2 regions of the Luteimonas soli genome follow, and region 2 is predicted to be linked to the other one. Evidence: predicted binding sites of a transcription regulator. Region 2 holds the regulator's gene; the other holds the start of a gene.
What was found. Region 2 encodes sigma-54, which starts transcription at its own class of promoters, with help from an activator protein. Its sites were predicted from a motif close to TGGCACGNGCNTTGC; they were not measured.
Positions count from the first base shown of each region.

Region 1: glnA (type I glutamate--ammonia ligase) is a predicted target of sigma-54. The motif match lies at 4,085-4,099, and genes of this name have one in related genera.

Region 1 is NZ_JBHRYA010000007.1:342,266-352,623, reverse strand. It holds gene dsbG (thiol:disulfide interchange protein DsbG) at 1-414, shown strand, start outside; gene ACFONC_RS09005 (DsrE family protein) at 414-962, shown strand; gene ACFONC_RS09000 (N-acetylmuramoyl-L-alanine amidase) at 1,549-2,316, opposite strand; gene glnA (type I glutamate--ammonia ligase) at 2,640-4,049, opposite strand; gene ACFONC_RS08990 (undecaprenyl-diphosphate phosphatase) at 4,385-5,239, shown strand; gene ACFONC_RS08985 (tetratricopeptide repeat protein) at 5,311-7,395, shown strand; gene ACFONC_RS08980 (DUF4377 domain-containing protein) at 7,561-8,376, shown strand; gene ACFONC_RS08975 (YbhB/YbcL family Raf kinase inhibitor-like protein) at 8,489-9,106, opposite strand; gene ACFONC_RS08970 (tetratricopeptide repeat protein) at 9,123-10,358, opposite strand, start outside.
Region 2 is NZ_JBHRYA010000007.1:1,080,608-1,090,965, reverse strand. It holds gene ACFONC_RS12400 (KpsF/GutQ family sugar-phosphate isomerase) at 1-798, shown strand, start outside; gene ACFONC_RS12395 (KdsC family phosphatase) at 900-1,442, shown strand; gene lptC (LPS export ABC transporter periplasmic protein LptC) at 1,439-1,999, shown strand; gene lptA (lipopolysaccharide transport periplasmic protein LptA) at 1,980-2,543, shown strand; gene lptB (LPS export ABC transporter ATP-binding protein) at 2,543-3,262, shown strand; gene ACFONC_RS12375 (RNA polymerase factor sigma-54) at 3,310-4,725, shown strand; gene hpf (ribosome hibernation-promoting factor, HPF/YfiA family) at 4,858-5,187, shown strand; gene ACFONC_RS12365 (PTS sugar transporter subunit IIA) at 5,210-5,683, shown strand; gene hprK (HPr(Ser) kinase/phosphatase) at 5,683-6,642, shown strand; gene rapZ (RNase adapter RapZ) at 6,639-7,526, shown strand; gene ACFONC_RS12350 (S1 family peptidase) at 7,657-9,654, shown strand; gene ACFONC_RS12345 (PTS sugar transporter subunit IIA) at 9,756-10,148, shown strand; gene ACFONC_RS12340 (HPr family phosphocarrier protein) at 10,257-10,358, shown strand, end outside.

The DNA.
Region 1 (10,358 bases), 740 kb from region 2:
GCCGATGCGCCCCGCGTGATCTACACGTTCAGCGACCCGAACTGCCCGTTCTGCAACAAGTTCTGGAGTGCAGCGCGGCCGTGGGTGGATTCGGGCAAGGTGCAACTGCGGCACATCATGGTCGGTGTGATCCGTCCGGACAGCGCCAACAAGGTTGCCACGATCATGACCGCCAGCTCGCCGTCGGAGGCGCTCCGTCGCAATGAAACCAGCTACAGCTCAGGCGGCATCAAGCCGGCGGCCTCCGTGCCCGCCAATGTGCGCGCCACCCTCGATGCGAACCAAAGACTGATGGTCCAACTAGGGTTCCAAGGCACGCCGGGCATCCTGTTCCGCGACGACAACGGCACGGTCCAGCGCCGAGCCGGCATGCCGGCACCAGATGACCTGGCCACCGTGCTCGGACCGCGCTGATGCGGGGCACATCCTTGCTATTGGGCCTGGTGCTGGCGGGCATGACCTACTTCGCGCAGGCGGCGACGCCGGCGACGTCTCCCGCCCACACTATCGCCATGCATGGCAAAGCGATCGTCCTGCCGGACGCCGCCCACCAACCCGACCCGAAAATGCGCCGGCGGGCGGTATTCAGCCTGACCGTGGCGCCGGCTTCACCCGCTGCGACGGATCCGGGCTTGGAGCGGGTCGCGCGCGCCGTCAACCTGCTCAAGGCAAGCGGAGTGACGAAGAAGCAGTTGGACTTCGTCGTGCTGCTCAGCGAAGGAGCAACGGATTCAGCGCTGGCTGATCCCGCGTACCGCGTCCGCCATGGGGTCGCTAACCCGAACCTCGGGCTGATCGCGCAACTGTCGGCGGCGGGAGTGCAAATGTTCGTGTGCGGCCAGGCCTTGCACTCCCGGCAGCTGGACAGCAACTCGCTGGCACCCAGCATCGCAATATCGCTTTCGGCGTTGACCAGCATCATCACGCTGCAGCAGCAAGGCTATGCGCTGGTTCCGCTGTGAACCAGCAGCAGACGCCGCTGGCTGAATCGACTGTGCCCAGCGATGGTCTCCGGACACCGATCTCGGTGCCTTCCGCAATAGGAGTTCGTCGGCAGTCACTGAGGGGGGGCTCGCCGGCCAGCTGCTCCAGGGTCGGCTCCTGTACCGCTTCTAGGTATGCGGTCGAAGCGTTGATCACGAGAATCAGTCGACCGCGACGGAGACTTGGAGCCAGCGATGTCCGCTTTGGGTCGTAAGCGGCCCAAGATGGTCGCCGTTCAAGGATCGCGTTCTGACGCGAAGTTCGACTGACCATCGGAGTGCTGCAGCACTTGCGATGCTCTAGTTTCATTTACCACGAGAGCCTCCGAGCAGGGCATGGCTGAAGCGGCGGCGTGCCTCATGCGGCGGAGCCCGTACAAACTATGCAGTTTCAACCCAGCCCTTTGACCACGGTAAACGCATGATTTATATGGGATTCTAGGTAAGCTGGCATTCTAAAGCGCATAGTCTGTGCGGTCGCTGGCCAACAGAGGCACCGACTATGGTGTTCTAGAGGCACCGCTTTTGGAATCTTGGCCACCAGGCAAGCGCCTGGCAGGCTCGATCAGCGGTCCGCGGGCATCGGCGCCAGCAGCCCCGCCCCGTCCGGCAGCGTCAGCGCATGCAGGATCCGCAGGTCCTCTTCGTCCAGGACCGTCTGCGCGTCACCACGGAAGTGCAGCCGGAACGCACGGACCACGGCTTCGGGATCCGTGGTGTCGTAGCCCACCAGCCGCAGCGCACGCATCGCATCGAAGCCTTCCGGCGCCGGCGGCGCGTCGTCCGCCGGCCAGATCCCGAAGCCGGCTTCGGCCAGCCGCTTCCATGGGAACAGCGGACCCGGGTCGATCTTGCGCGTGGGCGCAAGGTCCGAGTGCCCGATCACCTGCGTGCGCGGGATACGCAGGCGCGCGGTGAGGTCGTCGAGCAGGCGCAGCACCGCCTGCACCTGCGGCTCGGTGAAGGGCTCGCGGCCGTCGTTGTCGATCTCGATGCCAATCGAGGCCGAATTGAGGTCGGTGATCGTGCCCCAGCGCCCGCCGCCGGCGTGCCAGGCGCGGTGGGCATCGGCGACCAGCTGGTAGATCGCGCCGTCGTCACCGACCAGGTAGTGCGAGCTGACCGGCCCGCCGCTGTTGCGCGTACGCAGCGTGTGCAGGCTCTGCTCGACCGATTCCTGCTCGGTGTAGTGCACGACGATGATGACCGGGCGCCGCTCGTCGAAGTTCGGCGACGGCACCCACTGCGCCATCGGATTGCGCGGCGGGGCGTGGCTGCAGGCCGACAGCGCGATGGCCAGCAGGGCGAGGAGGGTCAGGCGTCGGATCGGCATGGGGGCATTGCAGCGCGCGGGCGGGCTGATTGCAACCACGCGGTGAATCCGGATCGAAAAGCGTTTGTAGGAGCGGCGGAAGCCGCGAGCTCGTCGGCGGCCGCGGGGAAAGCTCGCGGCTCGCGCCGCTCCTGCAAGAGCCTGTCGTTGGCATCGTCTGAGACGTGGGCACCCCCTCCCAGCCTCCCCCTGCCTTCGCAGGGGGAGGGGCAACGGCAAGGGCTCGCGGCTTCCGCCGCTCCTACGGGTGCGTGTACGAGGTGCAATGAAACGGGGAACGCATCTCGCATTCCCCATTCCCTGTTCCCCATTCCCGCCTTTGCCTAGATCGCGTAGTACATCTGGTACTCGAGCGGATGCGTCGCGGCGCGGAACGCCGTGACTTCCTTCATCTTCAACCCGATGTAGGCGTCGATGAAGTCGTCGGTCATCACGCCGCCGGCCTTGAGGAACTCGCGGTCGGCGTCGAGGGCTTCGAGCGCCTGGTCGAGCGAGTGGCACACGGTCGGGATGTTCTTCTCTTCTTCCGGCGGCAGGTCGTACAGGTCCTTGTCGCTGGGGCCGCCCGGGTCGATCTGGTTCTTGATGCCGTCCAGGCCGGCCATCATCAGCGCGGTGAAGATCAGGTAGCCGGAGTTCATCGGGTCCGGGAAGCGCACTTCGATGCGGCGCGCCTTGGGGTTGGCGACGTACGGGATGCGGCAGCTCGCCGAGCGGTTCGACGCCGAGTACGCCAGCATCACCGGCGCCTCGAAGCCCGGCACCAGGCGCTTGTAGGAGTTGGTGGTGGAGTTGGCGAAGGCATTGATCGCACGCGCGTGCTTGAAGATGCCGCCGATGTACCACAGCGCGGTCTGGCTCAGGCCGCCGTAGCCGTCGCCGTTGAACAGGTTCACCCCGCCCTTGGCCAGCGACTGGTGCACGTGCATGCCGCTGCCGTTGTCGCCGACGATCGGCTTGGGCATGAAGGTCGCGGTCTTGCCGTTGCGGTGGGCGACGTTCTTGATCACGTACTTGGTGGTCAGCAGCTCGTCGGCCTTCTTCACCAGCGAGTTGAACTTGGTGCCGATCTCGCACTGGCCGGCGTTGGCGACCTCGTGGTGGTGCACTTCCACCTCGATGCCGACCGCCTCGAGCGTCTTGCACATCTCGGCGCGGATGTCGTGCAGCGAATCGAGCGGCGCGACCGGGAAGTAGCCGCCCTTGATGCCCGGCCGGTAGCCGGTGTTGCCGCCGGCGTACTCGCGCGAGGAGTTCCAGTGCGCCTCTTCCGAATCGATGTGGAAGAAGGTGTGGCCCATCTCGTTGGCGTAGCGCACCGAGTCGAAGATGAAGAACTCCGGCTCCGGGCCGAAGAACGCCTGTTCGGCGATGCCGCTGGACTTGAGGAACGCCTCGGCGCGGCGCGCGATGCCGCGCGGGTCGCGGGTGTAGGCCTGCATCGTGGTCGGGTCGAGCACGTCGCAGGTCAGCACGAGCGTGGGATCGGCGGTGAACGGATCGAGGAAGGCGGTGTCCGGGTCGGGCAGCAGCACCATGTCGGACTGGTGGATGCCGCGCCAGCCGCCTATCGAGGAGCCGTCGAACATCTTGCCGTCCTCGAACAGGCCCGGCTCGATGATCGACTTCGGGAACGTGACGTGGTGCTGCACGCCGCGCATGTCGGAGAAGCGCAGGTCGACGAATTCGACGCGATGGTCGGCGATGAGTTTTTCGATGTTTTCGATGGACATGGCGGGTGGCCGGCTGGGAGGTTGCCTTGGATATTGCAAGTGGCGTGCCAAGGCGGGATGGATTGCAAGCTGTTGATTTTGTTGAGAAACAAGGGATGAATTTGATCCTTTTGCACCTTGTTGGTGCGATCTGTTCGCCATTAGCACCAAATTGATGCAGATCTTCGGCTGCTCGGAGCTACGTAGGATGGGTAGAGCGAAGCGAAACCCATCGGCATGCCCAGATGCGCGGGATGATGGGTTTCGCTTCGCTCTACCCATCCTACGGCGAGTGACGGCCGGAACCTGGCGGCGCTCCCGTATCCTGTCCCGCCTGCCTCCACCCCTGGCCCGCCGTGACCGACCTGCTCGCCGCCCTGCTGCTTGGCATCATCGAAGGCATCACCGAGTTCCTGCCGATCTCCAGCACCGGGCACCTGCTGATCGCCCAGCACTGGCTGGGCCACCGCAGCGACCTGTTCAACATCTCGATCCAGGCTGGCGCCATCCTCGCCATCGCGCTGATCTACCGGCAGCGGCTGTGGGACCTGGCGATGGGCTTTTTCGGCCGGCGCGCCCCGGCCACGCACGATCCGGCCGGCATCACGCTGGACCCGGCGCAGGCGCGCGACTACGCGCTCAAGCTCGGGGTCGCCTTCGGCGTGACCTGCGTGCTGGGGGTGGTCGTCAAGCAGCTGGGTTTCGAGCTGCCGGACCGGGTCCAGCCGATCGCCTGGGCACTGATCCTCGGCGGCGTGTGGATGGTGGCCGCCGAGCACTTCGCGGCCAAGCGCGCGCAGGCGCTGGGCGAGCGCACAGCGATCAGCTGGACGGTGGCGATCCTGGTCGGCATCGCGCAGGTGGTGGCGGGCGTGTTCCCGGGCACCTCGCGCTCGGCGGCGACGATCTTCGTGGCGCTGCTGTTCGGCACCACCAGCCGGGTGGCGGCAACCGAGTTCGCGTTCCTGGTCGGCATCCCGACCATGTTCGCGGCCACCGCCTACGAGCTGGTCGACGTGATCGGCAGCGGCGAGGCGGCGAACGAGGACTGGACCGCACTGGCCGTCGCCTTCGTCGCCTCGGCGATCACCGCCTTCATCTCGGTCAAATGGCTGCTGCGCTACATCCAGTCGCACCGCTTCACCGCGTTCGCCGTGTACCGCGTGGCGCTGGGCGCGGCGCTGTTGCTGTGGTTGCCGGCAACGGTCTGAGGCAAGCGATGCTGGCCGCCTGGCGGGGGTACCTGCGTTGGAGTTCCGGATAGCGCACTGGGGGGCCGCGGATGGAAGCAGGTCAGGGCGAACCGGCAGCGGCCAGCCGCGCCTCCGGCGGCTTCTTCGCCGAACTCAAGCGCCGCAACGTGCTGCGCGCGGGCGTGCTTTACATCGGCGCGGCGTGGGCGCTGGCGCAGGGCATCGCGCAGCTGGGGCCGGCGTTCGGCATGCCGGACTGGGGGACGCGCTGGTTCGTGATCGCCTGTTGCATCGGTTTCCCGTTCTGGATCGCGTTCGCGTGGTTCTACGAATTCACGCCACAGGGCCTGAAGCGCGAATCGGAGGTCGCACCGGGCGACTCGATCACGCACAGTACCGGCCGCAAGCTGGATTTCTGGATCATCGGCGTGCTCGCCGTCGCGGTGGTACTGCTGGTCACCAACACCTTCGTGTTGCGGCGCGACGCCACCAGCGTGGCCGACCGGTCCGACGCGAAGGCCGTTGCCGCCGAACTCGCCAAAGTGCCGGCGAAGTCGGTCGCGGTGCTGCCGTTCACCAACGAAAGCGGTGACCCGGAGCAGGCGTACTTCTCGGACGGACTGTCCGAGGAACTGATCACCGCGCTGACCCAACTGGCCGATCTCAAGGTGATCGGCAAATACTCCAGCTTCAAGTTCCGCGATTCGAAGGACTCGCCGGCGCAGATCGGCGCGGCGCTGGGCGTGGCGAACCTGGTCACCGGCTCGGTGCGCCAGCAGGGCGACACGCTGCGGGTGACGGCGAGTCTGATCCGCGCCAGCGACGGCAGCGCGCTGTGGTCGCAGGCCTATGACCGGCCGCTGCAGGACGTGTTCGCGATCCAGAGCGAGATCGGCCGGGCGGTGGCGGACGCACTGAAGATCAAGCTGCTCGGCACTTCGTTGATCGATCGGCAGAAGCCGCCCAGCGGCAATGTCGATGCGTATCAACTGCTGCTGCAGGGCCGCGAGCAGTCACGGCGCCAGACCCGGACGGACTTCGAGCAGGCCATCGCGCTGATGGAGCGGGCGGTCGAACTCGACCCCGAATACGCCTATGCCTGGGGCGCGATGGCCCAGGTCAAGCTCGTCCTGGGTACCTCGTTCCTGGGGGGCGCGGAACGGCAACGGATACTGGCCGAGGCCCGCGCCGCGCTGGAGCGTGCGGCCACGCTGGCGCCGGAATCGGCGTTCGTGCATGGGCTGCGCAGCAGTTTTCTTGATTACCTGGACCATGACCCGGCCGGCGCGCTGGCGGAGGCGCGCAAGGCACTGGCAATGGCACCGAACGACGGCATGACGATGGTGATACTTGCCGACAAGTTGAAGAATGCCGGCCAACCGCAAGCGGCGCTGCCGCTGTTCCGCAAGGCCATCGCCAGTGACCCGCTGCGCGGCGACTGGTACGGGTTGATGGGCAACGCCCTGCAGCAACTGGGGCAATTCGACGCCGCGGATGCTGCCCTGCGCAAGCAGCTGGACCTGGAGCCGGACAACCCCCGCAACCATATGCAGCTGGCGACTGCGCTGGTAGCGCATGGGGACATCACCGGCGCCGGGCAAGCCGCGCGCAAGGCGGTGGCGATGGCGCCGGACGACCCTTCCAACCACCTGCAAGCCGCCCTGGTGCTGGATTACAGCGGACAACTTGCCGAGGCCGAACAAGCGGTGCACCAGGCGTTGGCGCTGGATCCGGAGTTACCCTACGCGCATGCCGCGCTCAGCGCCTTCGCGATCGAACGCGGCGACGCGGCCACCGCGCTGCGCGAGGCCGGACAGGAAATCGATCCGGACCTGAAAGCAGCAGCGCTGGCGCTGGCGCAACAACTCGGCAACGATCGCGCCGTCGCCGATGCCGCACTGCAGGCCTACATCGACCAGTACGGCAAGGCCGCGCCGTACACCGTTGCCCAGCTGTACGCCGTGCGCCGGCAGCCGGACGAAATGTTCCAGTGGCTGGAACGCGGCGCGGCACAGTACGACCTCACCATGATGCTCACCCTGTTCGGCGACCCGCTGCTGCGGCCATACCACGATGACCCGCGCTTCATGGCGTTCCGCAGGAAGGTGGGGTTGCCGCTGCCGGGCGGCGCCGATGCGGCGACTGCCGCCCCTGCCGTGCAGCAGTCGTCATGACATGATTCGTGGCGGCGTGACTGGTGTTGCGCCTGCAGGCTGCGCGTGAGGGGCTGCTTCGGCGCTGTTGTTGCCGGTGCCGGCGGCCACCGCGCCCGCCGGCCGAGCGTCGACCCCGTCCTGCGCGCCCGTGCGTTTGCAGGCCTTCCCAAAGGAGTCCCCGGCATGAACAAGACGACGCTATTGCTTCCCGTCGCGCTGGCCCTGGCGGCCTGCACGCAAGGCCCACCCGCGCCCACGCCGACCGGCCCGACACCTCCGCCCGCGGACACGAGCGCCCCGTACGTCGCCGACAGCGCCACGCTCGCCGGCTACCACTGGCGGCTGGCATCGGCCACCGACGCAGGCGGCGGGCGCATCGATGCGTTGTTTCCGGGCGGCGACCACGTGCTGACGCTCACGTTTGCCGACGGCCGCGTGTCGGTGTCCGGCGGCTGCAACGGCCAGGGCGCAAGCTACGCCGTGGGCGACGGCGGCAAGCTGGAGATCGGCCAGATGATGTCCACGCAGATGGCCTGCGAGCCTCCGCTGATGGACGCCGACTCGGCCATCGCAACGCTGCTGGCGCAGCCGCAGGAGGTGCACTTCGAGGAAGACACGCCGCCGCGACTGCGACTGGTCGCGGCCGACGGCAGCACCACGACGTGGACGGGCGAGGCCACGGCCGAAACCCGCCATGGCGGCGAAGGCGAAACAGTGTTCATGGAGGTCGCGCCGCAGCGCATCGACTGCCACCACCCGATGATGCCGGACTACAAGTGCCTGCAGGTGCGCGAGATCCGCTACGACGACAACGGCGTGAAGCAGCCGCCCGGCGAATGGGAGGCGTTCTACGGCGACATCGAGGGCTTCGAGTTCCGCCAGGGCGAGCGCAAGGTGCTGCGGCTGAAGAAGTTCGACAAGCCCGGGCCGGTGCCGGCGGATGCGTCGTCGATCGCCTACGTGCTCGACATGGTGGTGGAGTCGGAGCTCACGCGATAGGCATGCGTAGGATGGGTAGAGCCGAAGGCGAAACCCATCGGTTCCCTGTGCGCTGGATACGAGACGATGGGTTTCGCTGCGCTCTACCCATCCTACGGACAACGCCGTTGCGTTACGCGGCGGCGTTGTCCGGATGCAGCGAATAGTTTCCGTGCACCGCGGCTTCGGCCAGCACGTGGCCGTGCATGGCGCGGAACACGTCGCCGGCGGTGAAGCGTTCGGGCAGGTCGAGCCTGTCGACATCAAGCGCGAACAGGCGGAAGAAATAGCGGTGCATGCGCAGGTCGTTCGGCGGCGGGTACGGGCCGTCGTAGCCGAAGTAATCTCCCCCCAGTTCGGCGTCGCCCGCGAACCAGCCGGTGTAGTCGTTCAACCCCTGGCGCGCGCCCGCCGGGCCGCCGGGTGCGCGCTTGCCGCCCTTGTCGACGCCGTCGCTGCAGCTGCCGGCGGCGATCCCGCGCACGTCGGCGGGGATGTCGGCCATCGCCCAGTGGATGAACTCGCCGCGCGGGTGCGCGACCGGGATTTCGACATCGTCCCTGCCGGCCAGCGACGGATCGGTGGGCGCGTCGGCGTCGATGCACAGCAGCGCGAACGAGCGGGCGCCTGCAGGCACGTCGTCCCAGGCCAGCTGCGGGTTGCGGTTGCCGCCGAAGCCGCCTGGCGCACCGAGCGCGTACTCCGCCGGGATCGGGCCGTTGCTGTCGAAACTGCTGCTGTGGATGCGCATCGCGTGCCTCCTCGGATCAGGTTTCGGGATAGCCCAGGCGCCGTGCGACCGGCGTGAGCGCGGCGAAGGCGTCGGCCAGCACGCCGGAAAACTCGCGCCAGCGACCGGCTTCGAAGTGCGACGGGCCGAAGATGTCCGCCGGCGGCGCGGGCAGGTTCGCGTTGAGCGCCTCGCCCAGCATCGTCGCGACCGCGGCCGGGTCGTCGTGGATCTCGTCGAGCTTGAGCAGCGCGTAGATGATCGGGGATCCCTCGTGCAGCACCGCGACGTGCTCCAGGTGGCGCGCCAGCCACTGCGCCATCTGCAGCGGCGACTCGACCTGCAGCATCAGCGGCGCGCGGAACGCGATCCAGTCCAGCAGCATATCGCGCGGATCGCGCACGGCGATCAGCACGCGCGCGTGCGAAAGCTGCGTGCGCAGCATCGGCAGCAGCGCGTTGTCCCACCACATCAGCCAGTCGACCACCTCGCCGTTGGCCACGCCGCGCGCCGGCAGCTGGTCGCGCCAGTCGGCGGCAACCGCGGCCGGATCCAGCTCGCCCGCGGCCAGCTTCGCGGTGGTGTTGAAGTTCTGCAGCAGGTCTTCCGGCGAGCGCCCATGGATGAAGCGGTCGCCGCGGAAGGCCGGCAGCGCGCCGGCCAGGATCGCGGCCAAGCGCTCGACGCCCGAACCGGGCGCGCCGGCGAGGAAGGCGACGGCGGGTGCGTCCGCGGCCGGCTCGACGATCGGCGGCAGGGCCGGGGCCGGCGCGGTGGGCTCCGGCAGGGGCAGGCTGCGCGGAGCGGCATCGGCGTGCAGTCCGACCCAGCCCGCGATCGCCGCTTCCCGGTGCCCGGCCCGCAGCTGGGTGTGGGCAAGCCAATCGCGCAGTTCGTACTGCGCCTCAAGCGCCTGCGTCTGCGACATCAGCGACTGGATGTGGGCGAACGCGGCGTCGGGATCGCGCGCCACCAGCCGGTCGACGATGCGCATCTGCGCGCTGCGGTGCCCGGGCACGAGCGCGACGATGCGCCGGGCCATCGCCTCGGCGCCCTCACCATCGCGGCGCATGCCAAGCAGCGCCATGTTCGCCTCCAGCGCCGGCACCGACTCGGGCATCTGCGCCAGCCAGCGGCCGGCGACGTCGAGTGCAAGCGGGTCGGCGGCGTCTTCCACCGCCAGCCGCGCCTGCCACAGCGCCGCCACCTGCGGCGACGTCGCCAGCGCGGCCTCGAACACGCTGCGCGCCTGCTCGCGGTCGCCGCTGCGGCG
Region 2 (10,358 bases):
AAGATCGCCGCCACCTTCGCCTCCACCGGCACCCCGGCGTTCTACGTGCATCCGGGCGAGGCCGGACACGGCGACTTGGGCATGATCACCGACGCCGACGTGGTGCTCGCGCTGTCGTACTCCGGCGAATCCGACGAGATCCTGATGCTGCTGCCGGTACTCAAGCGCCAGGGCAACCCGCTGGTGGCGATGACCGGGCGCGAACAATCGACGCTGGCGCGCGAAGCCGACGTGCACCTGGACGTGAGCGTGCCGGCCGAAGCCTGCCCGCTGCACCTGGCCCCGACCTCCAGCACCACCGCCTCGATGGCGATGGGCGACGCGCTGGCGGTGGCGCTGCTGGAAGCGCGCGGCTTCACCTCCGACGACTTCGCCCGTTCGCATCCGGCCGGTGCGCTGGGCCGGCGCCTGCTGCTGCACATCCGCGACGTCATGCACGCCGGCGACGAAGTGCCACACGTTGCCGCCGACGCCTCGCTGGCCGATGCGCTGCTGGAAATGAGCCGCAAGCGCCTGGGCATGACCGCGATCGTCGACGGCGACGGCCGCCTGCTCGGCCTCTACACCGACGGCGACCTGCGCCGCACGCTGGCCGATCCGGCCATCGACGTGCATCGCGCGCGCATCGCCGACGTGATGACGCGGTCCCCGGTCGCGATCGAAGCCGATGCGCTGGCGAGCGAGGCAGCGCGGCTCATGGAGGACCGCAAGATCACCATGCTGCCGGTCCTCGACGACGAACGCCGCGTCGTTGGCGCGCTGAACATTCACGACCTGTTGCGGGCGCGGGTGGTTTAAGGGCCGGAGGCCGGGGACTCCGGATTCGAACAGCTTGGACCGCGTGGCAAACCCTGCCATCGCATCGCACGACACCAGAACACGGACACGAAGCCAACCGCATGCCGAACCAGGACATCCCCGCCGACATCATCGACCGCGCTGCGAAGATCCGCCTGGCGTGCTTCGACGTCGACGGCACGCTGACCGACGGGCGGCTGTGGTTCGACGCCGACGGGCGCGAGGCCAAGGCCTTCAGCGTGGTCGACGGACAGGGCCTGGCACTGCTGCGCAAGTCCGGCATCGAGGTCGCCTTCGTCACCGCGCGCAACAGCGCCGCCGCCGCGCACCGCGCGCGCGACCTGGGCGTGCGTTCGTGCGTGGGCGTCGGCGACAAGCTCGCCTGCGTCGAAGGCCTGGCGACCGAACTGGGCATCGGCCTGGAGCAGGTGTCCTTCATGGGCGATGACCTGCCCGACATCCGGATCATGCGCGCGGTCGGCCTGGCGGTCGCGCCGGCCAGCGCCCACGCATGGACGCTCGAACGCGCGCACTGGCGCACCGCGGCGCGCGGCGGTGAAGGCGCGGCGCGTGAACTGTGCGACCTGCTGCTGTCGGCGCAGGGTCACGTGGACGCGCTGCTGGCCGCGGTGGACGCGCCATGAGCTGGCGCGGCGTCCTGACCCTCGTCCTGCTCGCCGCGGCCATCGTCACCGGCTGGTCGGCCTGGCGCCAGCGCGCCGAGCCGCCCGCCACGACCACTGCCACCGCGCGCCCGGACTACGTGCTGCACGACTTCGAACTGGTCGCGCTCGACAAGCAGGGCAAGGAAGCATTCACCATGCGCGCGCCCGAGCTCACCCGCAGCCCCGACGACAAGACGCTGTCGATCGCCACGCCGCTGTTCCTGATTCCCGATGCGGAAGGCGAGCGCTGGGAGCTGCGATCGAAGACCGGCTGGGTCGCCGCGGACAACAGCGAGGTGCGCCTGCGCGGCGACGTGGAGGCCACCAGTCCGCCGTCGGACCCGCGCCCGACCGTGATGAAGACCGAACAACTGAACGTATTCCCCGACAAGGACGAAGCCAGATCGCCCGTTCTGGTGACCGTCACCAGCCCCGCCTCTACAATGCAGGGCACCGGGATGCGGGCCGACCTGGCCACCAACCGCATCGAACTCCTTTCCAAGGTCAACATGAGCTATGAACCGACGCGCCGCTAGCACGCTGCCGCTCCTCGCCGCACTGGCTTGCGTGGTCGCGGGCGGGGCCTGGGCCAAGTCCTCGGATCGCAACCAGCGCATGAACGTCACTGCCAACAGCTCCGACTGTTCGGTCGACGAGTCCAAGCCGTGCATCCTGTCCGGCAACGTCCACATCACCCAGGGCACGCTCGACATCCAGTCGGCGAAGGCCGATGTCCGCCGCGGCGGCGGCCAGCAGGTGATCAAGCTCACCGGTTCGCCGGTGAAGATGAAACAGCAGATGGACGACGGCGGCTGGATGAATGCCACCGCGGCGCAGATCGACTACGACCAGAACCGGGACACCGTGGTATTCAGCGGCAACGCCGTGGTCAAGCAGCCCGGGCGCGGCAGCATCTCCGGCGAGCGCATCGTCTACAACATGGCGACCGGCCAGGTGCAGAGTGGCGCCGCGGCCGGCGGCGGGCGCGTCAACATGACCTTCGAGCCCAAGAACAAGGCCCCGGCCGGCGCCGACAACAAGGCCGGCGACGCCGAACCGCCGAAGCAGGACGACGAGTAATGCTGGTCGCCAAGGGACTGCGCAAGCGCTACCGCTCGCGCGAGGTCGTGCGCGACTTCGGCCTGACGCTCGATGCCGGCGAGGTCGTCGGCCTGCTCGGCCCGAACGGCGCCGGCAAGACCACCTGCTTCTACATGATCGTCGGCCTGGTCCCGGCCGACGCCGGCGAGATCGTGCTCGACGGCCGCGACATCACCGCCGAGCCGATGTACACCCGCGCCCGCCTGGGCGTCGGCTACCTGCCGCAGGAGCCGTCGGTGTTCCGCAAGCTCAGCGTCGCCGACAACATCCGCCTGGTGCTGGAGCTGCGCGAAGACCTCGACCGCAACGCGCGCGAGAGCGAACTGGCCAGCCTGATGGACGAACTGCAGGTCGGCCACGTGTCCGAGCAGATCGGCGCCAGCCTGTCCGGCGGCGAGCGGCGCCGGGTCGAGATCGCCCGCGCCCTGGCCGCCAATCCGCGCCTGATGCTGCTCGACGAGCCCTTCGCCGGCGTCGACCCGATTTCGGTCGGCGAGATCCAGCGCATCGTCCGCCACCTCAAGAACCGCGGCATCGGCGTGCTGATCACCGACCACAACGTCCGCGAGACCTTGGGCATTTGCGACCGGGCGTATATCCTCAGTGAAGGCGGCGTGCTCGCGCAGGGGGCTCCGGACGCGCTGCTGGCCAATCCGGACGTGCGTCGCGTCTACCTGGGGGATTCGTTCCGCCTGTAGCCGTACGCCGTTTTGCCACGGTCGCGCGGGGAGCGCTGCAGGGGAAGATGAAACCACGCCTCCAGACATCGCTGGGCCAACAGCTCGTCCTGACGCCGCAGCTGCGCCAGGCGCTGCACCTGCTGCAGCTTTCGGCGCTGGAGCTCGAGGCCGAGATCAACGACGCGGTCGAGAGCAACCCGCTGCTGGACTGGGACGAATCCGAGCCGCTGCAGGTGACCGACGGCAGCGGCGAGGCGAAGGACGCCGGCGAGGGCGACGCGAAGGACGCCGAATTCCGCGAAGACGACTGGAACCCCGCCGGCGAGGCGTGGCAGGAGTCGCGCGGCTGGAGCGGCGACGACGACGGCGATGCCGCCGAGCGCATGGTGCAGACCGACTCCCTCCAGGACCACCTGTCGTGGCAGCTGCACCTGACCCAGATGTCCGAGCGCGACCGCCGCATCGGCCTGATGCTGATCGACGCGATCGACGACGACGGCTACCTGCGCGAACCGCTCGATGCGATCGCCCAATCGCTGCTGCCGGAGATCCAGTGCACCGCGGACGAGGTGCTGCCCGTGCTGCACCAGGTCCAGCGCCTGGACCCGGTCGGCGTGGGCGCGCGCGACCTGGGCGAATGCCTGGTGCTGCAGCTCGACAACCTGCCCGACGACACCCCCGGGCGCACGCTGGCGCGGCGCATCGCCGTCGACCACATCGACCGGCTGCCCAGGATCGGCATCGAAGGCGTCGCCACCGAGCTCGGCTGCGACCTGGAGCAGGCCGAACAGGCACTGGCGCTGCTGCGCTCGCTCGACCCGCGCCCCGGCGCGCAGATCGGCGACCTGCCGGCCAACACCTACGTCACGCCCGACTGCGTGATCACGCGCCAGCAGGGCATGTGGCGCGTGGCGCTGGCCAACGAGCGCCTGCCGCGGCTGACCATCCACCGCGGCTACGAGCAGATGATCGGGCACGCCGGCGCCAGCGACGCCGGCTACCTGCGCGGCCGCCTGCAGGAGGCGCGCTGGCTGCTCAAGAACCTGGCCCAGCGCGGCGAAACCCTGCTCAAGGTGGTGCAGTGCCTGGTCCGGCAGCAGTCCGGGTTCCTGGAGTTCGGCCCCCAGGCCCTGCGTCCGCTGACCCTGCGCGAGGTGGCGGCCGAGGTCGGGCTGCACGAATCGACGATCTCCCGCGCGATCTCGCGCAAATACGTGCGCACGCCGCGCGGGACGATCCCGCTGCGCGCCTTCTTCGCCTCGGGCATCGGCACCGAGGGCGGCGGCGAGGCGTCGAGCATCGCCATCCAGGAAATGATCAAGCGCCTGATCGAGGCCGAAAACCCGCGCAAGCCGCTGTCGGACGCGCGCCTGGCCGAGACCCTGAAGACCGCGGGCGTCCCGGTGGCGCGGCGCACGGTGGCCAAGTACCGCGAACTGCTCAACATCCCCTCCTCGCACGAGCGCATCCGGGTCGCCTGAGCGCCGCGGGGCGCAGCCTGAACCTTCCCGCCGCCGGCACGCTGGGTTAACCTGTTTTTATCCCTTGAATGCATCGTTCGGGCGATGCTGGGGTACCCGGCACGATCCGCCGGAAAATCCAGGAGGTGGCGAATGCGTATCGATATCCACGGCCATGAGATCAAGGTGACCGCGGCCCTGCGCGACTATGTCGAGAGCAAGTTCGAGCGCCTGTCGCGGCATTTCGATCAGCCCTTCGAGATCCGCACCCAGCTCGGCCTCGACAAGCCCAACCACCGCGCGGAGGCGACGATCAACCTCTCCGGCCAGATCCTCCACGCCGACGCCAGCGCCGTCGACATGTACGCAGCGATCGACCTGCTGGCCGACAAGCTCGACCGGCTGCTGCTCAAGCACAAGCAGAAGATGGTGGACAACTACCGCCGCGGCGAGAGCATCGCGCGCAGCGGCGAATTCACCTGACCCATCCGCCCGGTCCGGTCCCATGCCGCTTGCCGACCTGCTCACCGCCGAGCGCATCGTGATGCTGACCGAACCGGGCGACCGCGACCGGGTCCTCGACGCCGCCGCGCGCCTGCTCACGGACGCCTCGCCGGCCATGACCGCCGCCATCGGCGCCGCGCTGCGCGAGCGAGAATCGCTGGGCAGCACCGCGATCGGCCATGGCGTGGCCATCCCGCACGCCCGCAGCAACGCCTTTTCCACCGCGCGTGGCGCGTTCCTGAGGCTCGAACACCCGATCGATTTCGGCGCCCGCGACCATGCGCCGGTCGACCTGGTGTTCGCGATGAGCGTGCCGGAGCACTCGTCGCAGCAGTACCTGGAGATCCTGTCGGAACTGGCCGAACGCTTCTCCAGCGACGGTTTCCGCGACGCGCTGCGCGATGCCCCCGACCTCGATGCGCTGCGCAGCCGGTTGTTCGGCAAGCCGCTGCCGACGATGACGGTCAGGCCGTGATGAACGCCAGCATCACAGCCGCCGACCTGTTCGAACAGATGCGCGAGCGCCTGGGGCTGCACTGGATCGGCGGCCAGCAGGGCGAATCGCGGGTGCTCGAGGCGGTCGACACGGTGGCCCGCCGGCCGTCGCTGGCCGGCTACCTCAACACCATCTATCCGAACAAGGTGCAGATCCTCGGCACCGAGGAGCTGTCCTGGCTGGACTCGCTCGACTCGCGCCAGCGCTGGGAAATCATCGAGCGGCTGATGCGCTACCGGCCGCTGGCGATGGTGATCAGCAAGGACCAGCGCTGCCCCGACGACCTGGTGGAAGCGGCCGAGGAATCGGGCACGCCGCTGTGGGGTTCGCCGCGCCGCGGCCATGAACTGCTCAACCACCTGCAGTACCACCTGGCGCGCAAGCTGGCGCCGCGGGTGACCCTGCACGGGGTGTTCATGGAGATCTATTCGATCGGCGTGTTGATCACCGGGGAGTCCGGCTCGGGCAAGAGCGAACTGGCGCTCGAGCTGCTCTCGCGCGGCCACCGCCTGGTCGCCGACGACGCGCCGGAGTTCACCCAGATCGCGCCGGACGTACTCGACGGCACCTGCCCTGAATTGCTGCAGGACCTGCTGGAGCTGCGCGGCCTGGGCGTGCTCAACATCCGCGAGATGTTCGGCGACACCGCGGTGAAGCGGAACAAGTACCTGCGCCTGGTCGTCCACCTCACGCGGCCGCAACTGGAACCGCAACCGGCCAGCGGCGACGGCATGGAGCGCCTGACCGGCGACCTCGGCCAGCGCCGCGTACTGGACCTGGACGTACCGCTGATCACCCTGGAAGTGATGCCGGGCCGCAACCTGGCGGTGCTGACCGAGGCGGCCACGCGCATGCACATCCTGCGCGCGAAGGGCGTCGACCCGGCGGCGGCGTTCATGGCCCGGCATTCCCACTTCCTGGAGCGCGGGACGCCATGAGCGAGGCGACGGAAAACGACGGCAAGCCCCTCCTGCTGGTCGTCAGCGGGCTGTCGGGCAGCGGCAAGTCGGTGGCGCTGAAGACCTTCGAGGACCTCGGCTTCTATTGCGTCGACAACCTGCCGGCCGAACTGCTGGGCAGCTTCGTGCGCAGCGTCACCGAAGGCGACAGCGCGCCGCGCAAGCTGGCGGTCGGCATCGACGTGCGCAACCGCCACGGCGACCTGGCCAGCCTGCCCGAATGGCTGTCGGAAGTCGGCGCGATGGGGCTGGACCCCAAGCTGGTGTTCTTCGACACCAGCGACGCGGTCCTGCTCAAGCGCTACGCCGACACCCGCCGCCGGCACCCGCTCAGCCACCTGGGCCTGGCGCTGGCCGACGCGATCGCGCTCGAGCGCCAGGTGCTCAAGCCGCTGCGCGCGCTGGCAGACGTGACCATCGACACCAGCGACCTCAACGTCCACCAGCTTCGCCGCCGGGTCACCACCGACCTCAACCTGGACTTGGACACCTCGCTGTCGCTGCTGTTCGAATCGTTCGCCTACCGCCGCGGCGTGCCGGCCGACGCGGACTTCGTGTTCGACGCGCGCGTGCTGCCCAACCCGCACTGGGACCCGAGGCTGCGGCCGCTGTCCGGGCGCGACCGCGACGTGGCCGAATACCTCGATGCGCAGCCGGACGTCCGCGACTACGTGGCCCAGGTCAGCGGCTTCCTCGACCACTGGCTGCCGCGCCTGAAAACCGATACGCGCAGCTACGTCACCGTGGCCTTCGGCTGCACCGGCGGCCGCCACCGCTCGGTCTACCTGGCCGAGGCCTTCGCCGCGCACGCGCGCGACCAGGGCTGGCCGGACGTGGCCACCTACCACCGCGAGCTCGACTGACCCGAACCCGCGGCACCTCGATGAGGCCGAACGGCCACGGCTGCCCCCATCGGCCGGTTCGTGCGACCATGCCCGCGGCACGCATCGCTCCGTCCGGGGCGGCGCGGCATCCATCGACAGGGGGAAATCCATGACTCAGGGCATTTCCGGCGCGCTCGCCGGACGGGCTTGGTTTGCGCATCTGGTCCTCATCGCCGGCATGGCGTTCGCCGGCGCCTCGCCCGCCGCGAGCCTCGCGCCCGAGCGCCTGCCCGCGATCCAGGCGGCCACGTTCGAAGTCGTCGCCGCCAAGCCCGTGGACGACCCGCTGACCTACGAGAAACCGCTGCCGCTCGACCTGCTGCCCTTCCAGCAGCGCAACGACAAGTACTACTCGATCGGCACCGCCTTCTCGATCGGGGACGGACGCTACGTCACCGCGGCCCACGTCCTGATGGCCGGCGCCAACAGCCTCTGGGGACCTCCAGCGCTGCGCGACAACGGCGGCGAGGTCTATGCCATCGACAAGGTCGTCAAGTTCTCGATGCAGCAGGATTTCGTGGTCTTCACCCTGGCCGAGCAGCCCGGTTCCGGCGTGCTGGAAATCAACACCGGCGCAACCGCGGGCCAGACCGTGTACTCGGTCGGCAATGCCTACGGCACCGGCGTGGTGCTGCGCGACGGGCTCTATACCTCCGACACGCCGGAGCAGCAGGACGGTCGCTGGAACTGGGTGCGCTTTTCCGCGGCGGCCTCCCCCGGCAACAGCGGCGGCCCGCTGCTGGACCAGGACGGCAAGGTGATCGGCGTGGTGATGGCCAAGTCGCCCAACGAGAACCTCAACTACGCCCTGCCCATCGGCCTGCTGATGGACGCGCCCGAGGGCGTGGCCGACATCGACGTGCGCACGGGCTACCAGTTCGACGTCTTCGACAGCACGCTCAGCGGCACGCTCAAGGAGCGGTTCGCGCTGCCGCTGCCGCTGGATGCGTTCTTCGACACGGTCATGCAGCGCTCCGGCGCCTATTTCGACAGCCAGCTGGCGGCCTTGCTGGAGCAGCAGCGCGAGCGGCTGTTTCCCAACGGCGAGGGCTCGACCCGGCTGCTGCACGAGATCGCCGACATGGGCGACTTCCCCAAGGTGATCGCACGCAACAGCAACGGCGCCTGGGTGCTCGCCGGCAACGAGAACGGCACGCTGCGCCTGTCCGCCAACGGCTACCTGTCCTCCGGCGCCTTCGGCAGGAGCATGCTGTTCCACCTGCGCAGGCCCGACGACATTCCCGCCGACGCGCTTTACTCGGACCCCGCGGTGGCGATGGACCTGCTGCTGAAATCGGGATTCATCAAGCGCCCCGTGGGCAGCGACAACGTCATGGTGACCTCGCTGGGCAAGCCGGTCCTGGACACGGCCCACACCGACGCATGGGGCCGCCGCTGGCAGGTCTGGGAGTGGCCGCTGGCCTACGCCAACTCGCGGCTGGTGGTGCTCGCGCTGCCGGTGCCGAACGGCTATGTCGGGCTGGTGCGCTTCGGCACTTCGGTGCAGGCGTACGACCAACTCATCAACGCCAAGGCCCTGGCGGACTTCATCTACGTCAACTACGACGGCACGCTGGCGCAGTGGCGCGACTACCTGGGGCACGGCAAGCTGCACCCCGCCGCGCTGGCGGACATCGACATCGATTTCGAATACGGCAAGCGCTTCCGCTACGCCTCCCCGCGCCTGGACGTGGCAACCACGCCCGGGCTGCAGCCGATCGAGCCCGACAGCGTGCTGACGCTGGGCTTCGCGTTCTTCCGCGACGGCGGCAAGGTGACGTGGGACGTGGGAGAGCTGTGGATGTCGGCGAGGGCAAACGATCCCAACTACATCATGGTCGTGCGCGAACAGGAGCCCGCCGCCTCGATGGGTGACGAGGATCGCAACGATTGGGATCGCGTGCTCGGTCGCCGCCATCCCTACAACGCCATCGCGCGCGACGCGGAAGACAGGACCCGGATCACCGCCGTCGTCGACGCGCCCGCGGCGAGCGGCCCCGGCGTGCTGTACACCGCGCATTACGTGCAGGAAGGCAAGCAGTCGCAGGAGGCGATGAAGGCCGGGGTCGACCTGCTGCTGGACGGGATCGAGGTCCACGAACACTGAAGGCCGCGCGCCGCCGGGATCCCGGCGGCGCCTGCGCCGGCGCGGCAGGCAAGCCCGTCCGCGCTTCCGGCCCCTCACCCCGGTCTGCTAAGTTTGACCGCATGGCCGTCGGCATCCTCCTCGTCACCCATCCCGGCATCGGCAGCGCGCTGGTCGCCGTCGCGTCGTCGCTGCTGCGCAACCTGCCGCTGAAGGTCGAGGCGTTCGAGGTGCCGTTCGACGGTGACCCCGACGCCCTGCTCCCGCAGGCCAGCGCCGCGCTGCGCAAGGTGGATTCGGGCAACGGCGCGCTGGTGTTGACCGACCTGTACGGCGCCACGCCCAGCAACCTGGCCGGGAAGCTTGCCCACCTGGGCACGCCGGTCCGGCGCGTCTCGGCGCTGAACCTGCCAATGTTGCTTCGGGTGCTCAACTACCCCGAGCTCACGCTCGACGAACTGCCCGCGGTGGCGACCGCCGGCGCGCGCAACGGCGTGGTGATCGACGATGCCTGAGCCGATGCACCCGCCATCGTCGACGTGGGCGCCCCCGACCCCGCGCCGCCGACGCCCCTCTTCCCCCGCGCTGCCGCGCCAGCAGGCCGTGGCAGCGGAGACCCCGCCATGATCGAACGCGAACTGCTCATCGCCAACAAGCTCGGCCTGCATGCCCGCGCCACCGCCAAGCTGGTGCAGACGCTGGCACCGTACCGCTGCAACGCCACG